Regions from separate parts of the Streptomyces sp. ME19-01-6 genome, predicted to be linked through region 1. Evidence: riboswitches for the same ligand, from Rfam matches in the RefSeq annotation. Region 1 holds a riboswitch; each other region holds the start of a gene.
What was found. A riboswitch is a leader RNA that binds a small molecule or an ion and turns the genes downstream of it on or off. The one in region 1 is predicted to bind thiamine pyrophosphate.
Positions count from the first base shown of each region.

Region 2: linked by a shared signal. The riboswitch ahead of PV419_RS27875 (thiamine ABC transporter substrate-binding protein) and the one ahead of thiC (phosphomethylpyrimidine synthase ThiC) in region 1 are both predicted to bind thiamine pyrophosphate.
Region 3: linked by a shared signal. The riboswitch ahead of thiO (glycine oxidase ThiO) and the one ahead of thiC (phosphomethylpyrimidine synthase ThiC) in region 1 are both predicted to bind thiamine pyrophosphate.

Region 1 covers NZ_JARAXF010000005.1:397,554-405,030, reverse strand. The annotation lists gene PV419_RS15245 (LacI family DNA-binding transcriptional regulator) at 1-230, shown strand, start outside; gene PV419_RS15240 (metallophosphoesterase) at 447-1,706, shown strand; gene PV419_RS15235 (hypothetical protein) at 1,899-2,897, shown strand; gene PV419_RS15230 (TIGR03086 family metal-binding protein) at 2,894-3,448, opposite strand; gene PV419_RS15225 (BRO family protein) at 3,612-4,724, shown strand; gene thiC (phosphomethylpyrimidine synthase ThiC) at 4,804-6,564, opposite strand; TPP riboswitch at 6,558-6,675, opposite strand; gene PV419_RS15215 (YibE/F family protein) at 6,745-7,477, shown strand, end outside.
Region 2 covers NZ_JARAXF010000014.1:48,901-56,377, forward strand. The annotation lists gene PV419_RS27870 (iron ABC transporter permease) at 1-1,435, opposite strand, end outside; gene PV419_RS27875 (thiamine ABC transporter substrate-binding protein) at 1,522-2,604, opposite strand; TPP riboswitch at 2,599-2,703, opposite strand; gene rlmN (23S rRNA (adenine(2503)-C(2))-methyltransferase RlmN) at 2,766-3,872, opposite strand; gene PV419_RS27885 (phosphatidate cytidylyltransferase) at 3,955-5,169, opposite strand; gene frr (ribosome recycling factor) at 5,169-5,726, opposite strand; gene pyrH (UMP kinase) at 5,831-6,613, opposite strand; gene tsf (translation elongation factor Ts) at 6,783-7,477, opposite strand, start outside.
Region 3 covers NZ_JARAXF010000032.1:45,102-52,578, forward strand. The annotation lists gene PV419_RS42220 (thiazole synthase) at 1-39, opposite strand, end outside; gene thiS (sulfur carrier protein ThiS) at 47-247, opposite strand; gene thiO (glycine oxidase ThiO) at 256-1,521, opposite strand; TPP riboswitch at 1,518-1,632, opposite strand; gene PV419_RS42235 (FAD-dependent oxidoreductase) at 1,770-3,020, shown strand; gene PV419_RS42240 (Rv2175c family DNA-binding protein) at 3,145-3,510, shown strand; gene thiE (thiamine phosphate synthase) at 3,668-4,327, shown strand; gene metF (methylenetetrahydrofolate reductase [NAD(P)H]) at 4,447-5,364, shown strand; gene PV419_RS42255 (hypothetical protein) at 5,404-6,360, shown strand; gene PV419_RS42260 (NAD(P)/FAD-dependent oxidoreductase) at 6,477-7,477, opposite strand, start outside.

The sequences.
Region 1 (7,477 bases):
GCGAGTCCGCCGTCTACCGCACCACCGAACCGCCCGTCACCACCCTCTCCCTCAAGCCCCGCCGGATCGGCACCGCCGCCGTACAGCTCTTGATCGACGCCATCGAGGTACCAGGCGCCGAGCACCCCCTCGAGCGGGTGATACCCACCGAACTGATCGTGCGGACGTCCTCGCAACGACGTCCGCCACGCACCACGGTCAGCGCGCCGCGCAGCCGTGCCGGGAGTTGACCTGAGGAAGACTTGAGGATGACGCGAGACGCACCCGAGCCCGATCGGCTTCTCCTACCGGGTCAATCCGGGATAAAAGACTGTCGAAGTGGGATCGCACCCCGATTGACGGCCCCCTGGTGCGTCACAAGCCCGTACGGTCATTCCTATGATGGGCGGACGACACCGCGGACCGCCCTCGACCAGGCATGGTCCACACGGTGGCACGGCGGCGCGATGGTGGAGGGGTCGATGACGCAGGGGGCCGGTCTGGGAGCCACGGCACGGACCACGGCGGCAGTCCCGCCCGTATCCGCGTACGGAACGTCCGCCACGCCCGGCCCGCTTCCGGGCGGCGCGGTCCCCCCCGCCCCGAACCCGTACGGCGGGATGCCCTACGGCACGGTCCCGCACGGCCGGGTCCCCCGCGATCCGGCCCAGCCCGCCCCGCACCAGGCCCCCCCGGCCCCCACGGCGCACCCCGCGCCGCAGGCCACGCCGCCCGCCGCGCCCGCCCGGCCCGCGGAGTACACCCCCACCGAGCGCTCCCTGCCGGTCATGGGCCCCGGCCACACCCTCCCGGACACCCCGCTGGTGCCCCCGCAGGACCGCCCGACCGTCGCCCTCACCCCGGTCCCCGACCCCGAGCGCTCCCAGGCGCCCGAGGCCGACGGGCCCGGCCCGCTGTACGTCGTGGGCGATGTACACGGCTACCTCGACGAGCTGCGCGAGGCGCTCGCCGCCCAAGGCCTGATCGACGCCAAGGGCAACTGGTCCGCGGGCAACGCCCGGCTCTGGTTCCTCGGCGACTTCACCGACCGTGGCCCCGACGGCATCGGCGTCATCGACCTGGTCATGCAGCTCTCCGCCGAGGCCGCGGCCGCCGGCGGCTACTGCAAGGCCCTGATGGGCAATCACGAACTGCTGCTCATCGGCGCCAAGCGGTTCGGCGACACCCCCGTCAACTCCGGGGCCGGCACCGCCTCCTTCCAGGCCGCCTGGCTCCTCAACGGCGGCCAGCGCACCGACATGGAGCGGCTCGAGGACCACCACCTGCAGTGGATGTCCCGGCTCGACGCGATGGCCGAGCAGGACGGCCACCTGCTCGTGCACTCCGACACCACCGCCTACCTCGAGTACGGCGACTCCATCGAGGCCGTCAACGACACCGTGACCGAGACGCTGCAGCGCAGCGACGCCGACGAGTGCTGGGACCTCTTCCGCAAGTTCACCAAGCGCTTCGCCTTCCGCGACGAGGACGCCGGCCCGCTGGCCGTCCGCGAACTGCTCGACACCTACGGCGGGCAGCGCATCGTCCACGGCCACAGCCCCATCCCGTATCTGCTCGGGGAGGTCGGCTCCGAGGACGACGAGGACGGCGGCGCGCCGACCGTCGAGGGCCCGCACGTCTACGCGGACAACCTCGCGGTCGCCATGGACGGCGGCGTCACCATGGCCGGAAAGCTATTGGTCGTGCAACTCCCGCTGGGCTCCTGAGCAATCTGGGGATTCATACCACGCCGCACGGGGAAGATAGACAGTTTCACCGACGCGGAGTGAATTCGGGAAATCTACTGTCACCCCACGCCGGATCGGCTCTACCATCGGCTTATCCGTAGCAGGCTCTCCTCCGTTTCCGCCCCACTGCCCGGTGACAGCCGGCACCAAGGCCCTACGGAGCATCGGGGGATGCACATGAACAGCGCTCCGCACCTGCTGATCGAGGACCGCCCGGAGTTCGAGCGGGTTCTCGATGAGGCGCTGCGTACCGCGGACCGTCGCGCGGACCTCAGCGGCATCGGGCAGCGGCTCAACAACGAGCAGCTGCGCACCATGGCGATGAACGCCGCGGCCGCCATCGCGGTCTGCGCGGCCGACGAGTACCACCACTTTCTGGCCGCCCGCGAGAAGCTGCGCCAGCCCGCGCCGACCGCCTGGCCCGACACCGTCGACGACAGCGAGTTCGCGGCCGGAGACACGGCGGGGGACGGCGCGGCGGGCGATGTGACGATCCCGGGCGGAGCGACGACCGCGGGCGAGGTGACGACCCCGGACGGGGTGACAACCGCGGGCGGGTTCGCCGCCACGGTGGGGGACGCGGCGTCCGGCGCGGGGCTCGTCGCCGTGCTCTCCGTCCTGGCCCCGGTCCTGGCCGGCACCGCGGCGGTCATCTTCCTCCTCGCCGGCTATCTGCTGCACCTGCTCCACCCCACGCCGTCGATAGCCCAGCCGATGGTCACCGCGGGCTGGCTGTTCGCCGCGCTCACCGCCGCGGGCCTGCTGATCGCCGCCGTCGGCCTCCTGCTCACCGCGATGCACAACGGCACCGGCGCGATCCGGGGCAGCGCGCGCAGCGCGCAACGGGAAGAGGTGGACCGCGCCAGGGAGGCCTGGCGGCTGGCGCTGCTGGAGCGGGGCGTGGTGCCCTTCCTACGCGACGCGCTGGCCGACCCGGCGGCCGCCGACGGCTCCCACACCTCCCCGGCCCCACCCCCCGCGTCCTCCCCGACGCGCCCCTCCTCGACCTACGCCCCCAACCGGTCCGAGGCCACCGGCCGCACACCCCACCTCGGCTACAGCCGTCCCGGTTTCTCCACGGAAGGCGACACCTCCAAGACCCGCCCGCGCTTCACCAGCCCGGACTTCACCAGCCCGGACTACGGCGGTTCGGAGCACCGGCCGGACTAGGCGGTCGACCGGTCGGCGGGCCGAGCACCCCGCCCGGTGATGGCCAGCACCCGAGCGAAGGCGTCGGCCCTGGGCCCTGGATCGGATGCCTCCCGGAACATGCCCGAGGCCCCGAGGCCCGGACCGAACGGCACCAGCCACTCCAGCGCGGCCTCGGCCAGCCCGGGCTCCGGCGTGAAGTCCACGCCGAGAGCCTGGGCGAGGTCCCAGGTATGCACGCACACGTCCCCCCAGCGGATCATCACGGCGGCGTCCCCGCTCAACTCGCCGAACACCGGATGCCGCACCACCCGCTCCAGCGCCCCCTCCCCCTCCGCCGCCCGCTCCACCCGCGCCACCCACGCCTCAACGGTGTCACCGGGCGCGGCGACGAGCTCCTCCCCTGTCAGGAGGGAGGTCGCCATGACGTGCCCGCCGATCACATGGCGCACCAGGTCGCGGATGGCCCACTCAGTGCAGGGAGTGGGCAGCTCCCAGTCTTCCTCCCTCGCTTTGCCGAGTATGTCGGCGAACTGGGCGTTGACGAGGCGCAGGGCATGACGGTTGTCCATCGGGCTCCTTCAGTTGATCGGCTGCTGGCTCGGCTCGTTCAGGGGGCGATGATCTCGCGCCAGCGGAATGATGCACTCCCCACCTTTTGAGCGAACTCGCCCTTAATCGTGGGACCTTCGCTCATTGGGATGCATAACGTCCGTCACGGAGGTGATGCTCCCCATGAGCACACAGAACACCCCGCCGAACCCGGCGGGCAAGCAGGACGCGATCGACATCAACGACTTTGTCTTCGCTGCGACCGGAGCCCGCGTGCGGCGACTGACGATGCCGGACGGGACCCACTGGTTCCCGGCGGTCGATGTGTGCGCGGAACTCAAGCACTCCAACTCGAGGGCGGCGATCCGTAGGCATGTCCCCGAGCACATGCGATGTGTACTCGAAACCGTAATTTCCCGTTACGGTTTGAGTATTCCCGCAGGTCAGGGACTCAAAAAGTCCATGGTGATGTGTAGCCTCAACGGCCTGATCCGACTCGTCAACGGCTGCGTGAAGCCCGAGTGCGAGCCGTTCAAGAACTGGGTGACCGAGGTCGTGGTCTCCATCCAGCGGCACGGTTCGTACGAGCTCGAGAAAGCCGAAGTGCAGCCGACGGCCCCGGACACCCCCACCGCCTACGCCATGCCGAAGGAGGTCGCCGACGCCATCGTCCGGCTTGAGGAGCACAACCTCGACATGGACGCGCAGATGCTCGCCATGCAGCGCGAGGCCCAGGAACTGCGCCGCGAGAGCATCGAAATGATGCGGAAGTCCGTGGAGGCACAGCGGGAAGCCCTCGAAGCACAGCGGGAAGCGCAGCGCGAGGCGGAGCGCGTCCAGCGCGAGATGATCGAGGCGATCCGCGAGTCCACCGCCGTGCAGCGGGAGTCGATCACCGCCGGGCAGACCGCCGCTCATGCGCTGATGCAGTGCATGGGTGAGACCTTTGTGGCGATCAATCGGCTCGCGGACCGCATCGGAAACCTCGCCGACAGCATTCCACGCCACTGGCGGGACCTGCCCGAGCCGCCCAAGGTGGTGACGCCGGCCTCGGTGATCGCCGAGTGGCGCGAGCACAACCTCGTGGTCACTGCCGACATCTGGGCCGTGGCGGCGTACATCCTGCCCGCGATCATCGAGCACGGCGAATGCCTGTACCCGCTGAGCGCCATCGCGACCGTCACCGGGCTCACCGAGCACCGCGTACATGACGCGCTGCGCATGCTGCAGAAGCGCGGCTGCGTCCGGCAGACCGGGGTGACCCCGGACGGCGCTCCGGTGTACGTCCTGAAGTAGTCCGCCCCCAGCACGGGATGAGGGCCCGAAGTCGCAATCCGAAGTTGCGGCTTCGGGCCCTCGCGCACGTTATCGTCGCTCAGTCCGCGAGCGGCAGATATACGCGATTACCCGCCGCCGCGAACTCCTTCGACTTCTCCGCCATCCCGGCCTCCACCTCGGCCGCGTCCATCGCGCCCCCGTGCTCGCGCCGGATGTCCTGGCTGATCTTCATGGAGCAGAACTTCGGCCCGCACATGGAGCAGAAATGCGCCGTCTTCGCCGGTTCCGCCGGGAGCGTCTCGTCGTGGAAGGCGCGCGCCGTGTCCGGGTCGAGGGCCAGGTTGAACTGGTCCTCCCAGCGGAATTCGAAGCGGGCGTCGGACAGGGCGTCGTCCCACTCCTGGGCGCCGGGGTGGCCCTTGGCGAGGTCGGCCGCGTGGGCGGCGATCTTGTAGGTGATGACGCCGGTCTTGACGTCGTCGCGATCCGGCAGGCCCAGGTGTTCCTTCGGCGTGACGTAGCAGAGCATCGCCGTGCCCCACCAGGCGATCATCGCCGCGCCGATGCCCGAGGTGATGTGGTCGTAGGCAGGGGCGATATCGGTGGTGAGGGGGCCGAGGGTGTAGAAGGGGGCCTCTTCGCAGATCTCCTGCTGGAGGTCGACGTTCTCCTTGATCTTGTGCATCGGGACATGGCCCGGGCCCTCGATCATCGTCTGGACGTTGTGCCGCTTGGCGATCCGGTTGAGCTCACCGAGCGTGCGCAACTCGGCGAACTGCGCCTCGTCGTTGGCGTCGGCGATAGAGCCTGGGCGCAGTCCGTCGCCGAGCGAGTAGGTGACGTCGTACGCGGCGAGGATCTCGCAGAGCTCCTCGAAGTGGGTGTAGAGGAACGACTCCTTGTGGTGGGCCAGGCACCACGCCGCCATGATGGAGCCGCCGCGCGAGACGATGCCGGTCTTGCGGCGGGCGGTCAGCGGGACGTACGGCAGTCGCACGCCCGCGTGCACCGTCATGTAGTCGACGCCTTGCTCGGCCTGTTCGATGACGGTGTCCTTGTAGATCTCCCAGGTCAGCTCCTCGGCCTTGCCGTCGACCTTCTCCAGAGCCTGGTACAGGGGCACCGTGCCGATGGGAACGGGGGAGTTGCGCAGCACCCACTCGCGGGTGGTGTGGATATTGCGGCCGGTGGAGAGGTCCATGACCGTGTCGGCGCCCCAGCGGGTCGCCCAGGTCATCTTCTCGACCTCCTCCTCGATGGAGGACGTGACGGCTGAGTTGCCGATGTTGGCGTTGACCTTCACCAGGAATCGCTTGCCGATGATCATCGGCTCGATCTCCGGGTGGTTGACGTTGGCCGGGAGGACCGCCCGGCCGGCCGCGATCTCCTCGCGGACCACCTCGGGGGAGACGTTCTCGCGGAGCGCGACGTACTCCATCTCCGCGGTGATCTCGCCGCGGCGGGCGTAGGCGAGCTGTGTCACGGCGGCGCCGTCCCGGCCCCGGCGGGGCTGGCGGGGGCGGCCGGGGAAGACCGCGTCGAGGTTGCGCAGCCCCCCGCGCGGCGTGGTGTGCTTGATGCCGTCGTCCTCGGGGCGGACGGGGCGGCCCGCGTACTCTTCGGTGTCGCCGCGGGCGAGGATCCAGTTCTGCCGCAACGGCGCGAGGCCGCGGCGGACATCTGTCTCGATCTGGGGGTCGGTGTACGGGCCGGAGGTGTCGTACAGCGTGACGTCCTGGCCATTGGTGAGGTGCACTCGGCGGACCGGGACCTGGAGGTCCGGACGCGAGCCGGTGACATATCCCTTATGCCAGCCGAACTCGCGCTTTTCGGGCGTGCGTGCATCCTGCAGAGTCATTGAGACCCACTCCCTACGCCGGCATTACCCGGTAACAGGTTCAGCGGTCGGCGCAGCCAAGGAAGTCAGCGCCCTCTCAGCCCGGTGCTCCGAGCTCCCGCGATTGCAAAGGTGTCACCCACGCTAACGGTTCTCCCGCGGCGATGAACAGAGGGCCCTCGCTCTTGCGATGATCTGACGGTGACCTCGACACCGCAGCGGCAGCACCACCCGGATGAGCCCGGCCACACGCCCGGCCACGCTCACGGCCACTCGCACAGCCATGGCCCGGCCACGCCCGTCTCCGCCCACCTGCGCAAGGTCATCGCGGCGGTCCTGATCCCCTTCGCCGCAGCCGTCGTCGCCGGGCTGATCGTGCTGTGGCCGGGCGGCACGCCCGACCACAAGGCCCATGAGCGCAGCGGGCTCGGCTTCGACCAGCAGACCGTGGCCGGGCGGGTGGTGAAGGTCGAGGAGGTCAACTGCGCCGACGTCAACGCCCAGCCGCAGCAGCCCGCCGAGCCGGGCCAGGCGGCCGCGGACCAGGAGAGCGCGGCCGGGGGATCGGGCAAGAAGTCCGTTTGTGAGAAGGCGACCATCGAGGTCACATCAGGGAAGGACAAAGGACGCAGATTTGAGGAAATCGTACAGCCGAACGCGTCCCGTACCTACTCCGCCGGTCAGAAGCTGAAGCTGGCGTACGCGCCCAAGGCGCCGAAGAATCTGCAGTACTCCGTCTCGGACGTCGACCGGACGCTGCCCATGGCGCTGCTCGCCGGGCTGTTCGCGCTCGCGGTCGTGGCCGTCGGGCGGCTGCGCGGCGTCTTCGCGCTGGTGGCGCTGGCGGTCAGCTTCGGGGTGCTGACGCAGTTCATCCTCCCGGCGATCCTGGACGGCTCCAACCCGCTGGTCGTCGCGGTGGTCGGGGGCAGCG
Region 2 (7,477 bases), on a different contig from region 1:
CCGTCGCCCCGAACTCGCCGAGCGAGACGGCGAAGGCGAAGCCGGCCGCGACCCCTAGGGCCCGCGCGACCAGCGGCAGGTCCACCTCCCGCCAGGCCCGCAGCGGGGACGCGCCGAGCACGGCCGCCGCCTCGCGGAGCCGGTGGTCCACCGCGCGCAGCACGGGCAGCATGGTCCGTACGACGAACGGCACGCCCACCAGGGCCTGCGCGAGCGGTACGAGGATCCATGAGGCGCGCAGGTCGAGCGGCGGCTCGTCCAGGGCGATGAGAAAGCCGAAGCCGACGGTGACGGCGGAGGTGCCCAGCGGCAGCATCAGCAGCGCGTCGAAGCCCCGTACCAGCCTGCCCGCTTTTCTGGTCAGCGCGGCGGCCGCCAGGCCGCCCACCACGAGCGCGAAGACGGTCGCCACGGCGGCGTAGCGCAGGGAGTTCCAGACGGCGTCCATAGGGGCCACGAAAAACGTGCCGCCGCTGTCCGCCACCGACTGCAGGGCGCGGTAGTAGCCGAGTCCGTAGCCGCCGGGGGCGTCCAGGGACCGCTCGACCAGGACCGCGAGCGGCAGCAGGATCAGCAGCGCCACGACGGCGAGCACGCCCCACAGCAGCGCCCATTGGGCCGCGCCCTGGGGGCGGCGCGCGGTCTGTTCGGGATCGACCAGCTTCAGGGCGCCCTCGCGGCGCCGTACGGTCCACGCGTGCAGGGCCAGGACCGCGGCCACGGCCACGAACTGGATCAGAGTCAGCACGGCGGCGGTCGGCAGGTCGAGGAGTTGGGCGGTCTCCCGGTAGATCGCGACCTCAATGGTGGCGTATCGGGGGCCGCCGAGGATCTGGATGACGCCGAAGGAGGTGAAGGTGAACAGGAACACCATCAGGGCGGCGGCCGCCACGGCGGGCGCCAGTGCCGGCAGCGTGACCCGCCGCCACGCGGCCAGGCGGCTCGCGCCGAGCACCCGGGCGGCTTCCTCCTGCCGCGGGTCGAGCTGCGCCCACAGTCCGCCGACGGTCCGTACCACGACCGCGTAGTTGAAGAAGACGTGCGCGAGGAGGATCGCCCAGACGCTGGTGTCGAGCCGCACCCCCCACAGGCTGTCCAGCAGTCCGCCGTGGCCGAGCAGGGCCAGGAACGCGGAGCCCGCGACGACGGTCGGCAGGACGAAGGGGACGGTGACCACGGCGCGCAGCAGCCGCTTGCCGGGGAAGGCGAAGCGGGCGAAGACATACGCGCCGGGCAGCGCGACCGCCAGCGTCAGGGCGGTGGAGGCGGCCGCCTGCCAGGCGGTGAACCACAGGATGTCCAGGACCGCCGGGTCGGTGAGCACCTCGCCGATGCGGCCCAGCCGCCAGTGGCCGTCGACGCGCAGTCCGCGGGCGACGATGGCGGCCACCGGATAGACGAAGAACAGCGCGAAGAAGGCGGCGGGCACAGCCATCAGGGCCAGCCGCAGCGCCGCCCCGCGCAGCCGCCCAGGCCGCTCCTTCGCCGTCCCCGGCGCGGCGGCGGGGCGCTCACTCCGCTTTACAGGACGAGCGAGGACCATGCCTTGACCCACTGGTCACGGTTTTTGGCGATCTTCCGGGGGTCCAGCCTGGCCGGGTCGGCGACCTTCACGCCGTACTTCGTGAACAGCTCGGGCAGCTTCGCGTCCTCGCGGGCCGGGTTGACGTACATGTTGAGCGGCACGTCCTCCTGGAACCGCTTGGTCAGCAGGAAGTCCAGCAGCGCCCTTCCGCCCTTGGAGTTCGACGCGCCCTTCAGGAGCCCGGCGAATTCCACCTGGCGGAAGCAGGTTCCCGTCGCGATCCCTGTGGGGGCCTGCGCGGGCCGCGGCTTGGAGTCGACGACCTCGGCGGGCGGGCTGGAGGCGTACGAGACGACCAGCGGCCGGTCGCCCTTCGCGCCGCCCGCCGAGCCGGAGAAGCGGTCGTAGTACGCCTGCTCCCAGCCGTCGACGACCTCGACGCCGTTGGCCCTGAGCTTCTTCCAGTAGCCCTGCCAGCCGTCGTCGCCGTACCGGGCGGCCGTGCCCAGCAGGAAAGCGAGGCCGGGAGAGGAGGTGGCCGCGTTCTCGGTGACCAGGAGGTTCTTGTAGGCGGGCTTGGTCAGGTCGTCGAAGGTCTTCGGCGGGGCCAGCTTCTTGTCGGCGAAGTACTTGCGGTCGTAGTTGACGCAGATGTCGCCGAAGTCGACCGGGGTGACGCGGTGCTCGGCCGCGTCGAGCTGGAGGGCGGCGGGGACCTTGTCCAGGCCCGTGGCCCGGTAGGGGGTGAACAGGTCGTTGTCGAGCGCGCGGGAGAGCAGGGTGTTGTCGACGCCGAAGAAGACGTCGCCCTGGGGGTGCGACTTGGAGAGTATCGCCTGGTTGACGGCCGCCCCGGCGTCGCCACCGGGCAGCACCTGCACCTTGTAGCCGGTCTGCCGGGTGAACTCCTTCAGCACGGCCTTCGACGCGGCGAACGAGTCGTGCGAGACCAGCTTCACGGTCTTGGAGCCGGAGCCGCCGGAGGAGCCGGAGGAGTCCTCTCCGCAGGCGACGAGCGTGGTGAGGCCGAGCGAGCCGAAGAGGGCGGCGGCGACGGCATGCCGAAGACGGCTGTTCATATGAGGCTGACTCCCTACGCCGGTATGACCCGGATCAGGTCCGAGGGTCTGCGGCCGGGCCGCACTCTCAGCGCTGTTCGCGCTCCCCTGTCGGAATGTTCACTTGTACGAGACGTTCATGTGTGTACGAGGTGGTGCCAGGGCACCGTATCAGCCGGCCCTCAGCGCTCGGCCGCCGCCAGCTGCCCGCACGCCCCGTCGATCTCCTGCCCCCGGGTGTCCCGGACGGTCACGGGCACGCCGTGTGCCTCCAGGGCGGCCACGAACGCCTTCTCGTCCTCGGGCCTGGACGCGGTCCACTTGGAGCCGGGTGTCGGGTTGAGCGGGATCAGGTTGACGTGCACCCGGCGGCCCTTGAGCAGCCGCCCCAGCAGGTCGGCCCGCCATGCCTGGTCATTGATGTCCCTGATCAGGGCGTACTCGATGGAGACGCGACGGCCCGACTTCTCCGCGTACTCCCACGCCGCGTCCAGGACCTCGCGGACCTTCCAGCGGGTGTTGACCGGGACGAGCGTGTCGCGCAGCTCGTCGTCGGGCGCGTGCAGCGACACCGCGAGACGGCACTTGAAGCCCTCGTCGGCGAAGCGCAGCATCGCCGGGACCAGCCCGACGGTCGAGACGGTGATCCCGCGCTGGGACAGGCCGAGGCCGTCCGGCTCCGGGTCCGTCAGCCTGCGGATGGCGCCGACGACGCGGTTGTAGTTGGCGAGCGGCTCGCCCATGCCCATGAAGACGATGTTGGACAGCCGCGCCGAACCACCTGGGATCTCACCGTCCCGCAGCGCCCGCATCCCGTCGACGATCTGGTGCACGATCTCGGCGGTGGACAGGTTGCGGTCCAGGCCCGCCTGGCCGGTGGCGCAGAACGGGCAGTTCATGCCGCAGCCCGCCTGGGAGCTGATGCACATGGTGACCCGGTCCGGGTAGCGCATCAGCACGGACTCCACGAGCGTGCCGTCGAAGAGGCGCCACAGGGTCTTGCGGGTGGTGTCGTCGTCGCAGCTGATGTGACGCACCACGCTCATCAGGTCCGGCAGCAGCCCGGCCGCCAGCTTTTCGCGCGCGGCGGCCGGGATGTCGGTCCACTGGGCCGGGTCGTGGCTGTAGCGGGCGAAGTAGTGGCGCGATACCTGGCCGGCGCGGAAGGGCTTCTCGCCGAGGGAGGCGACGGCCTCGCGGCGCTCGGCGGGCGAGAGGTCGGCGAGATGCCGCGGGGGCTTCTTGGCTCCGCGCGGCGCGACGAATGTGAGTTCTCCGGGCTTGGGCATGGTCTCCCCAGTGTCGCAGACGTGCGTACGGCCTCGTGCCACGCGCGGCACGAGGCCGTACGGCCTTCGGTAAGAGGGCCGGTCAGCCGCCGCCCACGAAGATCACCAGCAGCAGCCAGACCACGGGCGCGGTGGGCAGCAGGGAGTCCAGCCGGTCCATGATCCCGCCGTGGCCGGGCAGCAGCTTGCCCATGTCCTTGATGCCCAGGTCGCGCTTGATCATGGACTCGCCGAGATCGCCGAGGGTCGCGCTGACCGCGACGGCGAGCCCGAGCAGCGTCCCCTGCCACCACGCGCCGCCGTCGATCAGGTACTGCATGGAGAGCGCGCCCGCGACCATCGCGAAGACAATCGCGCCCAGCAGCCCCTCCCGGGTCTTGCCGGGGCTGATGCGCGGGGCGAGCTTGTGGCGGCCGAAGCGCCAACCGACCGCGTACGCGCCGGTGTCGCTGACCACGGTCAACAGCAGGAAGACCAGCACCCGCCGCGGCCCGTCGTCGGCCGCGAGCATGAGCGCGACGAAGGTGGCCAGGAACGGCACGTAGAAGGCCGCGAAGACGCCGGCCGTGACATCCCTGAGGTAGTTCTCGGGCGGCTCGGTCATCCGCCAGACGAGCACCGCCAGGGCGGTCAGCGAGACGGCCACCCACGCGCCCTCCGCACCGCGCACGTAACCGGCGACCACCATGGCGACGCCGCCCACGGCGAGCGGCACCAGGGGGACGCGGATGTCCTTGCGCTCGGCCAGCCGCGAGGTCAGCTCCCACAGGCCGACGACCACCGCGACCGCTATGACGCCGATGAACACCGGCTTGTAGATGAAGAGCGAGGCGACGATCACCACACCGAGGCCGACGCCCACCCCTATCGCGGCGGGCAGATTGCGGCCCGCGCTCTTCTTCTTGGTGCTGCCCATCTCGTCGGCGCTCCCCGTCTGGTGGGCGCCGACCGTCTCGCCGGGCTGAGCGGCGCTGTCGGAGGGCGTGGCGTCGGCGCGGTCCGGGGGCGTCGGCGGGTGCGCGGCGGGCTGCCGCGGCCCGCGCTCCGGCTCCCGGTCATCGCGGAACAGGGGGCCGCTCGGCCGAGCGGCCCCCCGATCAGGGTCGGCGGCATCCCGAGGGTCTCCGCCTGCGTGGGGCACGGTGGGCATGGGCCGAGTCTGCGCCGCCTCGCCCATGTCGTGCGCGGGACCCGCCGAGGGCGAGGGCACCTTGCCGCGAAGCGAGGGAGAGGGCCCCTGCTGGGCCGGTTCCCAGAGGCGGGCGCTCGGCGGAGCTCCCCAGGATGAGTCGTTCATCAGACCTCGAGCAACTCGGCTTCCTTGTGCTTGAGCAGCTCATCCACCTGCGCGACATACTTCGCGGTGGTGTCGTCGAGCTCCTTCTCGGCGCGGCGGCCCTCGTCCTCCCCGACCTCGCCGTCCTTGATCAGCTTGTCGATGGACTCCTTGGCCTTGCGGCGGACGCTGCGGATCGAGATCTTCGCGTCCTCGCCCTTGCCCTTGGCGACCTTGATGAATTCCTTGCGGCGCTGTTCGGTGAGCTCGGGGAACACCACCCGGATGATGTTGCCGTCATTGCTCGGGTTGACGCCCAGATCGGAGTCGCGGATCGCCTGCTCGATGTTGCGCAACGCGCTCTTGTCGAACGGGGTCACCACGGCCATGCGCGGTTCCGGCACCGAGAACGACGCCAGCTGGTTGATCGGCGTCATCGCTCCGTAGTAGTCCGCCACGATCTTGTTGAACATCGCCGGGTGCGCACGCCCGGTGCGGATCGCGGCGAAGTCCTCCTTGGCGACCACAACGGCCTTCTCCATCTTCTCCTCGGCCTCGAGGAGGATCTCTTCGATCACCACTTGCTCCTGGTGTTATCAGTAAGCAGAGCCTCGCCCCTGCGTGCGTCTTCTCCTGCACGGTGTCCGACCGGCAGGCCGTTGTCCATCCCCCGTATGAGCCGTCAGGCCCGGGAGCCCTGGTCGCTCACGAGCGTGCCGATCTTCTCACCCTTCACCGCGCGCGCGATGTTCCCTTCGGCGAGAAGCTCGAACACGAGGATCGGCAGTTTGTTGTCCCGGCACAGCGTGACGGCGGTGGCGTCGGCGACCTTGAGGTCGCGGGTGATCACCTCGCCGTACTCCAGGGCGTCGAACTTCACCGCGTCCGGGTTCCGGGCGGGGTCTGAGTCGTACACCCCGTCCACCCCGTTCTTACCCATCAGCAGGGCCTCGGCATGGATCTCCAGGGCGCGCTGGGCCGCCGTGGTGTCCGTGGAGAAGTACGGCATGCCCATGCCCGCGCCGAAGATGACCACGCGCCCCTTCTCCAGGTGGCGCACCGCGCGCAGCGGAATGTACGGCTCCGCGACCTGGCCCATGGTGATGGCGGTCTGGACGCGGGAGTCGATGCCCTCCTTCTCCAGGAAGTCCTGGAGAGCGAGACAGTTCATGACCGTGCCGAGCATGCCCATGTAGTCCGAGCGGGCCCGGTCCATGCCCCGCTGCTGCAGTTCGGCGCCGCGGAAGAAGTTGCCGCCACCGATGACGATGGCGATCTCGGCACCGTCCCGGACCACCGCGGCGACCTCGCGGGCGATGGCGTGCACGACGTCCGGGTCGACCCCGAGTCCCCCGCCTCCGGCGAACGCCTCGCCGGAGAGCTTCAGCAGGAACCGACGGCGTTTGACCCTGCCCTGAGCGTTCTTCTCGTCGGCGGCCTGTGCGGCGCCCGGGCCCTGATTCATTGGAGATCTCCTCGTGCACATACGAAGAAGGCCACTGCCGGACGGGTCCTTGATCGACCTCTGCGGCAATGGCCTCCTCGTCACATCTGCGGCCGACCGGTTGACGGTTGGCTGCCTACGACCCTATCGGGGTCGCCGGTCATTCGCTGCTCGGCTCGGACGCCGACGCTCAGACGCCGACGCGGAAGCGAGCGAAGTGCTTGAGCGTGACACCGGCCTCGTCCAGGATCTTCTGGACGGACTTCTTGTTGTCCTTGGCGAACGGCTGGTCCACCAGGACGTTCTCCTTGAAGAAGCCGGTGACGCGACCCTCGACGATCTTCGGCAGGGCGCCCTCGGGCTTGCCCTCCTCGCGAGCGGTGGCCTCGGCCACCCGGCGCTCGTTCTCGACCGTCTCGGCCGGGATCTCGTCACGGGTCAGGAACTTCGGCGCGAACGCGGCGATGTGCTGCGCGACGTCCTTGGCGACCGTGGCGTCTTCCTTGTCCAGCTCGACCAGCACACCGACCTGCGGCGGCAGGTCCGGGCTGGTGCGGTGCATGTACGCGGCGACGTAGCCGCCGGAGAACTGCGCGAAGCGGTCCAGGACGATCTTCTCGCCGAGGGTCGCGTTGGCCTCGTCGACATACGCCTGGACGGTCTTGCCGGCCTCGATCTCAGAGGCGAGCAGGGCATCCAGGTCGGCCGGGGAGGTCTTGGCGACGTGGGCGGCGATGGCGTCGGCGACGGCCACGAACTTGTCGCCCTTGGCGACGAAGTCGGTCTCGCACTTCAGCTCGACCAGCACGCCGGAGGTCTTGTCGTCCGAGATGATGGAGACGACGGCGCCGTTCTCAGCGCTGCGGCCCTCGCGCTTGGCCACGC
Region 3 (7,477 bases), on a different contig from region 1:
CGTCGTGTTGTGAACCGTCTCGTGCGTTGTCTCGGCCATCTGGGGTTCAGCCTCCTTGGACGGCGGTGAGGACCTCGACCCGGTCCCCGTCGCCGAGCGGGGTGGCGGGCCACTGGCCGCGCGGGACGATCTGTTCGTTGACGGCCGCGGCGACCCCCGAGCGGGCCGGGGTCAGCTCCGCGACCAGCAGGTCGAGAGTGGTGCCGCCGGGGAGCTCGCGGGGCTCGCCGTTCACGGAGACGGTCATGGACACGCTCATGCGGGGTGCTCCTGCGGTACGGGGATGCCGGGGCGGGCGGGAGGGAAGTCGGCCCGGGTGGGCGGGAGGTCGGTCCGGGCGGCCGGGAAGCGCCGCGGGGAGAACGGCCGGGCCTCGTCCGGGAGTTCGCCGTCCGTCAGCACCTCGGCCATGATGTCGCCCGTGACGGGGGTGAGGAGGACACCGTTGCGGTAGTGGCCGGTGGCCACGAGCAGGCCGGGCAGCGCGCTGGGGCCGAGCAGCGGCGCGTTGTCGGGGGAGCCGGGGCGCAGCCCGGCGCGGGTCTCGACGAGCGGCAGCTCGGTGATGCCGGGCACCAGTTCATGCGCGTCGCGCAGCAGTTCGTAGACGCCGCCCGCGGTGACCGTGGTGTCCCAGCCGAGCTCTTCCGAGGTGGCGCCGACGACCAGCTCGCCGTTCTCGCGCGGCACCAGATAGACGTGTCCGCCGCGCACCTGGGCTCGTACGGTCCGGGACAGGAACGGCGCGTACGCGGGCGGCACGCGCAGCCGCAGCACCTGGCCCTTGACGGGGCGTACGGGAGGCAGCGCGTCCTCGGGGACGTCCGCGAGCCGCCCGCTGAAGCTGCCCGCGGCCAGTACGGTCCGTTCGGCCGCCAGCCGTGTGCCGTCGGCGAGTTCGACGCCGGTCGCGCGGTCCGCCGTGAGCGTGAGCCGCTCCGCGCGGGCGCGGTGGAAGACCACGCCGGCCCGCGCGCACGCCGTCAGCAGCGCCGCCGCCAGCCGTCGCGGGTCGACCTGGTGGTCCCCGTCCACGCGCAGGCCCCCGCGCACGCCCGGCGCGAGCATCGGCTCCAGACGCCGGCATTCGCGCCCCGTCAGCCACTGTGACTCCAGCCCGAGCCGCCGCTGGAAGTCATGGAGCTCGCGCAGCTGGGCGCGGTCGTCGGGGTCGAAGGCCACGGCGAGCGTGCCGCAGGCACGGTAGCCGACGTCCTGGCCGCCGGCCTCCTCCAGCTCGGCCACGAAGTCCGGATAGCGGCGCGCGGAGGCGAGGTTGAGGGCGAGCAGCGTCTGCTCGCCGTAGTGGAGCTCGGTGACGGCCGCGAGCATCCCCGCCGCCACCTGGGCCGCGCCGCCGCCCGGCGCCGGGTCGGCGACGGCGGTGCGCAGGCCCCGCTGGGCCGCCCGCCACGCCGTGACCAGGCCGATGACGCCGCCTCCGACGACCAGCGCGTCGTACGGCCCGTCCGGCCGCGGACACGATGGTGTGCGCGATGCGTTCGTGCTCGATGCGTGCATGGGCGTGACGCCCCTCCCTTCGCCGGCATGACCCGGATCAGGTTCGTACGGTCGGAGGCCGCTTCAGCCTCCCTCTCAGCCCGCTGCGTCCGGGCTCCCGCGAGTGCTTCGTCCCGCCACCCTAGTACGGGGCCGGAACCGCCCGGAAGGGCAGGCCCCGCCGCGCGACCCGCCCCGGCCGCGCCTGTGCCGGAGATCTCGCCCGCCGGTGCTCCGGTGTGCCCCGCGCGCCGCCCTACAGTGATCGTGTGAGTGATGAGACGACGAAGTCGGCGTCCCCGGAGGGCGGCGTGCAGCAGGTGGTGATCGTCGGCGCGGGAATGGCCGGGGTGCAGACCGCCGTCGCGCTGCGCGACCAGGGCTGGACCGGCGGCATTCTGCTGCTCGGCGCCGAGGCGCACCAGCCGTACGACCGGCCGCCGCTGTCCAAGGCCGTGCTGCTCGGCAAGGCCGAGGGCTCCACCTTCGACGTGGACTTCGCCGCGCTCGGCGTCGAGCTGCGGCTCGGGGTGGCCGTCACCGGCCTGGACACCGGCGCGCGGCGGCTGGAGACCGCGTCGGGCCCGGTGCCGTACGACGTCCTGGTGATCGCCACCGGCGCCGAGCCGATCACCCTGCCCGGCGGCGAGGGCGTGCCCGGCGTGTATCTGCTGCGCACGCTCGACGACGCGGAGCGGCTGCGCCCGGTGCTGGCCGGGCAGCGCGAGATCGTGGTGGTCGGGGCGGGCTGGATCGGCGCGGAGTTCGCCACGGCGGCGCGCGAGGCAGGCTGCGCCGTGACCGTCGTGGAGGCCGCCGACCGCCCGCTGGCGGGCGCCCTCCCGGCCGAGGTCGCGGCGCCCATGGCCGACTGGTACGCCGACTACGGCGTCGAGCTGGTCACCGGCGCGCAGGTGGCCGCCGTGGACGAGCAGGGGGTGTTGCTCGAAGACGGCACCCGGCTGCGCGCGGACGCGGTGGTCGTCGGTATCGGGGCGCGGCCCGCCACGGGCTGGCTGGCGGGCTCGGGCGTCGAGCTGGCCCCGGACCGGTCCGTGGCCGCCGACGAACAGCTGCGCACTTCGGTGCCCGACGTCTACGCCGTCGGGGACTGCGCGTCGTTCCCCTCCGCCCGTTACGGCGAGCGGCTGCTGGTGCACCACTGGGACAACGCGCTCCAGGGGCCGCGCACCGTCGCCGCCAATGTGGTCGGCAGCAGGACCGCGCATTTCACCGGTTCGGTCTACGACCCGGTGCCGTATTTCTGGTCCGAGCAGTTCGGCCGCTTCGTGCAGTACGTGGGCCACCACGCCGCCGCCGACGAACTCGTCTGGCGCGGCGACCCGCAGGGCGCGGCCTGGTCGGTGTGCTGGCTGCGGGAGGGGGCGCTGGTCGCCCTGCTGGCCGTCGGCCGTCCGCGCGATCTGGCCCAGGGCCGCAAGCTGATCGAACAGGGCTCCCGGCTGGACCGCGCCCGCGCCGCGGACCCGTCGGTGCCGCTCAAGTCGGCGGTCCTGTGACCCTCGGCGCCCCTCCGCGCGCCCCGGCGGTGACCTCGGCCGAGGGCCGGCGGACGGCGGCGTACCGGCGCCGGTACCCGGTGCCCGACTACCCACTGTCAGTCCCAGATGGCAGGCTTGTCCCGTGACCGAGATTGACGCAAAGATCGATGCTCTCGTCCCCGACTGGCTCACCCTCCCCGACGTCGCCGAACGGCTCGGTGTCGAGGTGACGCGCGTGCGGCAGCTGATCAAGGAGGGTCAGCTGATCGCGGTGCGCCGTGGCGAGAACCGGGTGCTGCAGGTGCCGACCGAGTTCATCGGTGACGGAAAGGTCGTCAAGGGCCTGGTGGGCACCCTGACGCTGCTGAAAGACGACGGCTTCAGCGACGAAGAGATGCTGGAGTGGCTCTTCACTCCGGACCCGAGCCTGCCCGGTACCCCGGCCCAGGCCCTGCACGAGAATCGCGGCACCGAGGTCAAGCGCCGCGCCCAGGCCCTCGCCGTCTGAGCCGCGGCCGACCCGCCGCGCCATCCGTACCGTCTGACCCGTACCGTCTCATCCGTACTGCCCGATCATCATCCGCGGCGTACGGGCCGGCCGCTCCGGTCCGTACGCCGCCGACACGTTGCCGACACGCCGCCGACCCAGGGGGAAAGCCGTCCCAATGGCCGCCGCCACCACCGCCCGCGAGCAGCTCGCCGACGCCCGGCTCTATCTGTGCACCGACGCCCGCCGGCGCCAGGGCGATCTGCCGGAGTTCCTGGACGCCGTCCTGGGATCGGGGGTGGACATCGTCCAGCTGCGCGACAAGGGCATGGAGGCCAGGGAGGAGCTCGACCATCTCGCGGTGTTCGCCGACGCCTGCCGCCGCCACGGCAAGCTGCTGGCGGTCAACGACCGGGCGGACGTCGCCCACGCCATCGGCTCCGATGTGCTGCACCTGGGCCAGGGCGACCTGCCGGTCCCGGCGGCGCGCGCGGTCCTCGGCGCCGACGTGCTGATCGGGAGGTCCACCCACGCGCCCGCCGAGGCGGAGGCCGCGGCCGCCGAGCCGGGCGTCGACTACTTCTGCACCGGGCCCTGCTGGCCCACCCCCACCAAGCCGGGGCGGCCCGCCCCCGGCCTGTCGCTGGTGCGCCACACCGCCGCCCTGAAGCCCGAGCGGCCCTGGTTCGCCATCGGCGGAATCGACGCCTCCAACCTGGACGAGGTGCTGGGGGCGGGCGCGCGGCGGGTGGTCGTGGTGCGGGCGATCACCGAGGCCGAGGACCCCGGAGCGGCCGCCGCCGAGCTGGCCAAGCGGGTGCGCGCCCACGGCCTGTGAGCGGCGCGTCGGCCGCTCGTCGCCGGCAAAGTGTCCGCAGTGCGGACCAAAGTCCGACGAAAAGGACATAGTGCCCCTGTCTGCTGGGCGTGCGCCCAACCGCTGGCTAACCTTCCCGTATGGCCCTTGGCACAGCTTCCACCAGGACAGATCGCGCGCGGACGGTGCGTGATCTGCTCGCATCAGGCGAGCAGTCGTACTCCTTCGAATTCTTCGCGCCGAAGACACAGAAGGGCGAACAGACTCTGTGGAACGCCATCCGTCGGCTCGAAGCCGTCTCGCCGACCTTCGTCTCCGTGACCTACGGCGCGGGCGGCTCCTCCCGTGAGGGGACCGTGCGCGTCACCGAGCGCATCGCGACCGACACCACGCTCACCCCGGTCGCCCACCTCACCGCCGTCAACCACTCCCGAGCCGAACTGCGCAACATCATCGGGCAGTACGCGGGCGCCGGGATCCGCAACATGCTGGCGCTGCGCGGCGACCCGCCCGGCGACCCGATGGGCGAGTGGGTCCGCCACGCCGACGGCGTCACCTACGCCGCCGAACTGGTCGAGCTGATCAAGGAATCGGGGGACTTCTGCGTCGGCGTCGCGGCCTTCCCCGAGATGCACCCGCGCTCGACGGACTGGGACACCGAGATCGGCCACTTCGTGGACAAGTGCCGCGCGGGCGCCGACTTCGCCATCACCCAGATGTTCTTCTACGCCGAGGACTATCTGCGGCTGCGCGATCGGGTCGCCGCCGCGGGGTGTACGACGCCGATCATCCCTGAAATCATGCCCGTCACAAACGTGAAGCAGATCGAGCGGTTCGCGCAGCTGAGCAACGCCGCCTTCCCTCCGGACCTCGCCGAGCGGATCCTGGCGGTGAAGGACGACGCGGCGGCTGTACGCTCGATCGGGATCGACTACGCCACGCGGTTGTGTGCGCGGTTGATGGCCGAGGAGATCCCCGGACTTCACTTCATTACGCTGAACCACTCCCCGGCGACACTGGAGATCTACGAGAATCTGGGACTGCATCAGCGGTCCTGAGGACGGCAGCCGAGGGGCGGCCGCACGAGAGGGGCGGGCATGGGCTGGGCGGTCCTCTACATCGCGTTCGGCGTAGTCGCGCTGTGGCTGCTGGGAGAGGTGCTGCTGCAGTACAAGGCGCGGCTGCGCTGGCGGCTCCTCGCTTTCACCGGTTTCCTCGGCGTGGTGGCCGGGGTGCTCATCCCGTCCGTGCCGGTGATCGGCGCGGGGGCGATCACCTTCGCGGTCGGCCAGACATACGTCACGCTGTCCTTCCGGCGCGGATTCGCCGCCGGATGGGCGCTGCGCGGGGTGCCCGGCCTCAGCCGCGGGGAGCGCGAGAGCGCCCCGCCCGCGGTGGACGCCGAGCCGACACTGCAGGTCTCCGACCTGGAGGAGGCGGTCCCGATGGCCGCACCGGAGCCGCCCGCGTACCAGCCGGAGCCGCTGCCCGACGACACGGGCGAGTACGGCGTCTACGGCGACTCCGCCACACACGCCGCACAGGGCGCGCCGGGCGCCGGCTACGGCGGCTACGAGACCTACGGCGGCTACGGCACCCCGGACGGCCAGGCCGTCTACGCGGACGCGGCCCAGGGCCACAGCAACGGCCAGGACATCTACGCCGACGCCGGGCAGTACGGCTACGGCGCCGGGGCGTACGCGGGCTACACCGACCCGTACGGCGGCTCCCCGCAGCCGGGGTACGAGCAGCAGGGCGATCCGCAGTACGCCGACCAGCACCAGCAGTACGCCGGGCAGTACGCCGCCTACGGCCAGGACCAGTACGGCAGCGGCGGCCTCGGCGACCACTACGCCGCGGAGCCCTCCTACGGCGGGCAGCAGCAGTACGCCCCCGACCCCGGGATGCAGCCCGGCGGGGGATGGGTCCCCCAGCAGCGCGACGACGATACGGGGCTCCCGCAGGACCAGCCGCCGTACCCGTACCAGCAGCAGGGCTATCACAACGACAACGACACCGACAACGGCGGCTACGACGAGCGGTACCGCTACTGAGGGCCGCTCGTCGACGGCCTGCTGAGCGCTGACGGCTCCTGACGGGGCGGCGTGGGGGAGTCCCCGCGCCGCCCCGCCGCGTCACTGCCGTGTCACCTCACCGCAGTGGTCACAGGTCACTGCGAGCCGCGCCAGTCCGCGCCGTCGACGATCAGGCCGGCCACCATCGCGCCGGACATCCCCGCATGGGCCAGCCCGCCGCCCGGATGCGCCCAGCCGCCCGCCAGATACAGGCCCGGCAGCCGGGTCAGGTTCGCGGGGCGCAGAAAGCGGCCCTCCGCGCCGGCCAGGGCGGGTCCGGGCACGGCGCCGCCTTCGGCGCCGGTGGCCGCGGCGGTGTCGGCGGGCGTGCGCACCTCGCGCCACAGGAGGCGGTCGCGCAGGCCCGGTATCACCGCCTCGGCGGCCGCCACGAGCCGGTCCGCGCCCTCCTCGGCGGCCGTGCCGTCGGTCCAGTCCACCGGCCCGTGCGGAGCGACGGTCGCGGTGAGCGTGACCGCCTCGTGGTCCTCGTCGGGGCGGGTCGTCGGGTCGTCCGGGCGCAGCACGATCACTGTCGGCCGGGGGCACGGCTCCGTGCCTGCCTCGCCGAAGACGGCCGCCAGCTCGGCGTCGCGATCCGGGGCGTGGACCACGGTGCGGTGCGCCGCGCCCCGGGGGCGCGGGCTGCGCAGCGCGAGGAAGACCGTGAGCCGCCCCGCCGTCCCGCTGCCTGGCCCACTGCCGGGTCCGGCGGCCGGGCGCACATCGCCGTCGCGCCAGGGCTCGGCCCCGCCCAGCAGCGCGGGCAGCAGCGCCGGGTCGATGCCGGCCACCACCGCGTCCGCCTCCGCCACCGAGCCGGCCGCCAGCTCCACGCCCGCCGCGCGCCCGTCCTTCTCGACGATGCCGACAACCTCGGTGTCGAAGCTGAACCGCACCTTCCGGGCCCGGCAGCGCTCGTACACCGCGTCGGCCAGCGCCCGCATTCCGCCGCGCGCGTACCAGGTGCCGAAGGTCTGCTCCAGATAGGGCAGCACCGCGGCGCCGGCCGGAGCGGTGCGCGGATCGAGGCTGTGCGTGAGCGCGTGGCTCTCCAGCAGGGCGACGGCCCTGGGGTCCTTCAGCTCGCGGCGCG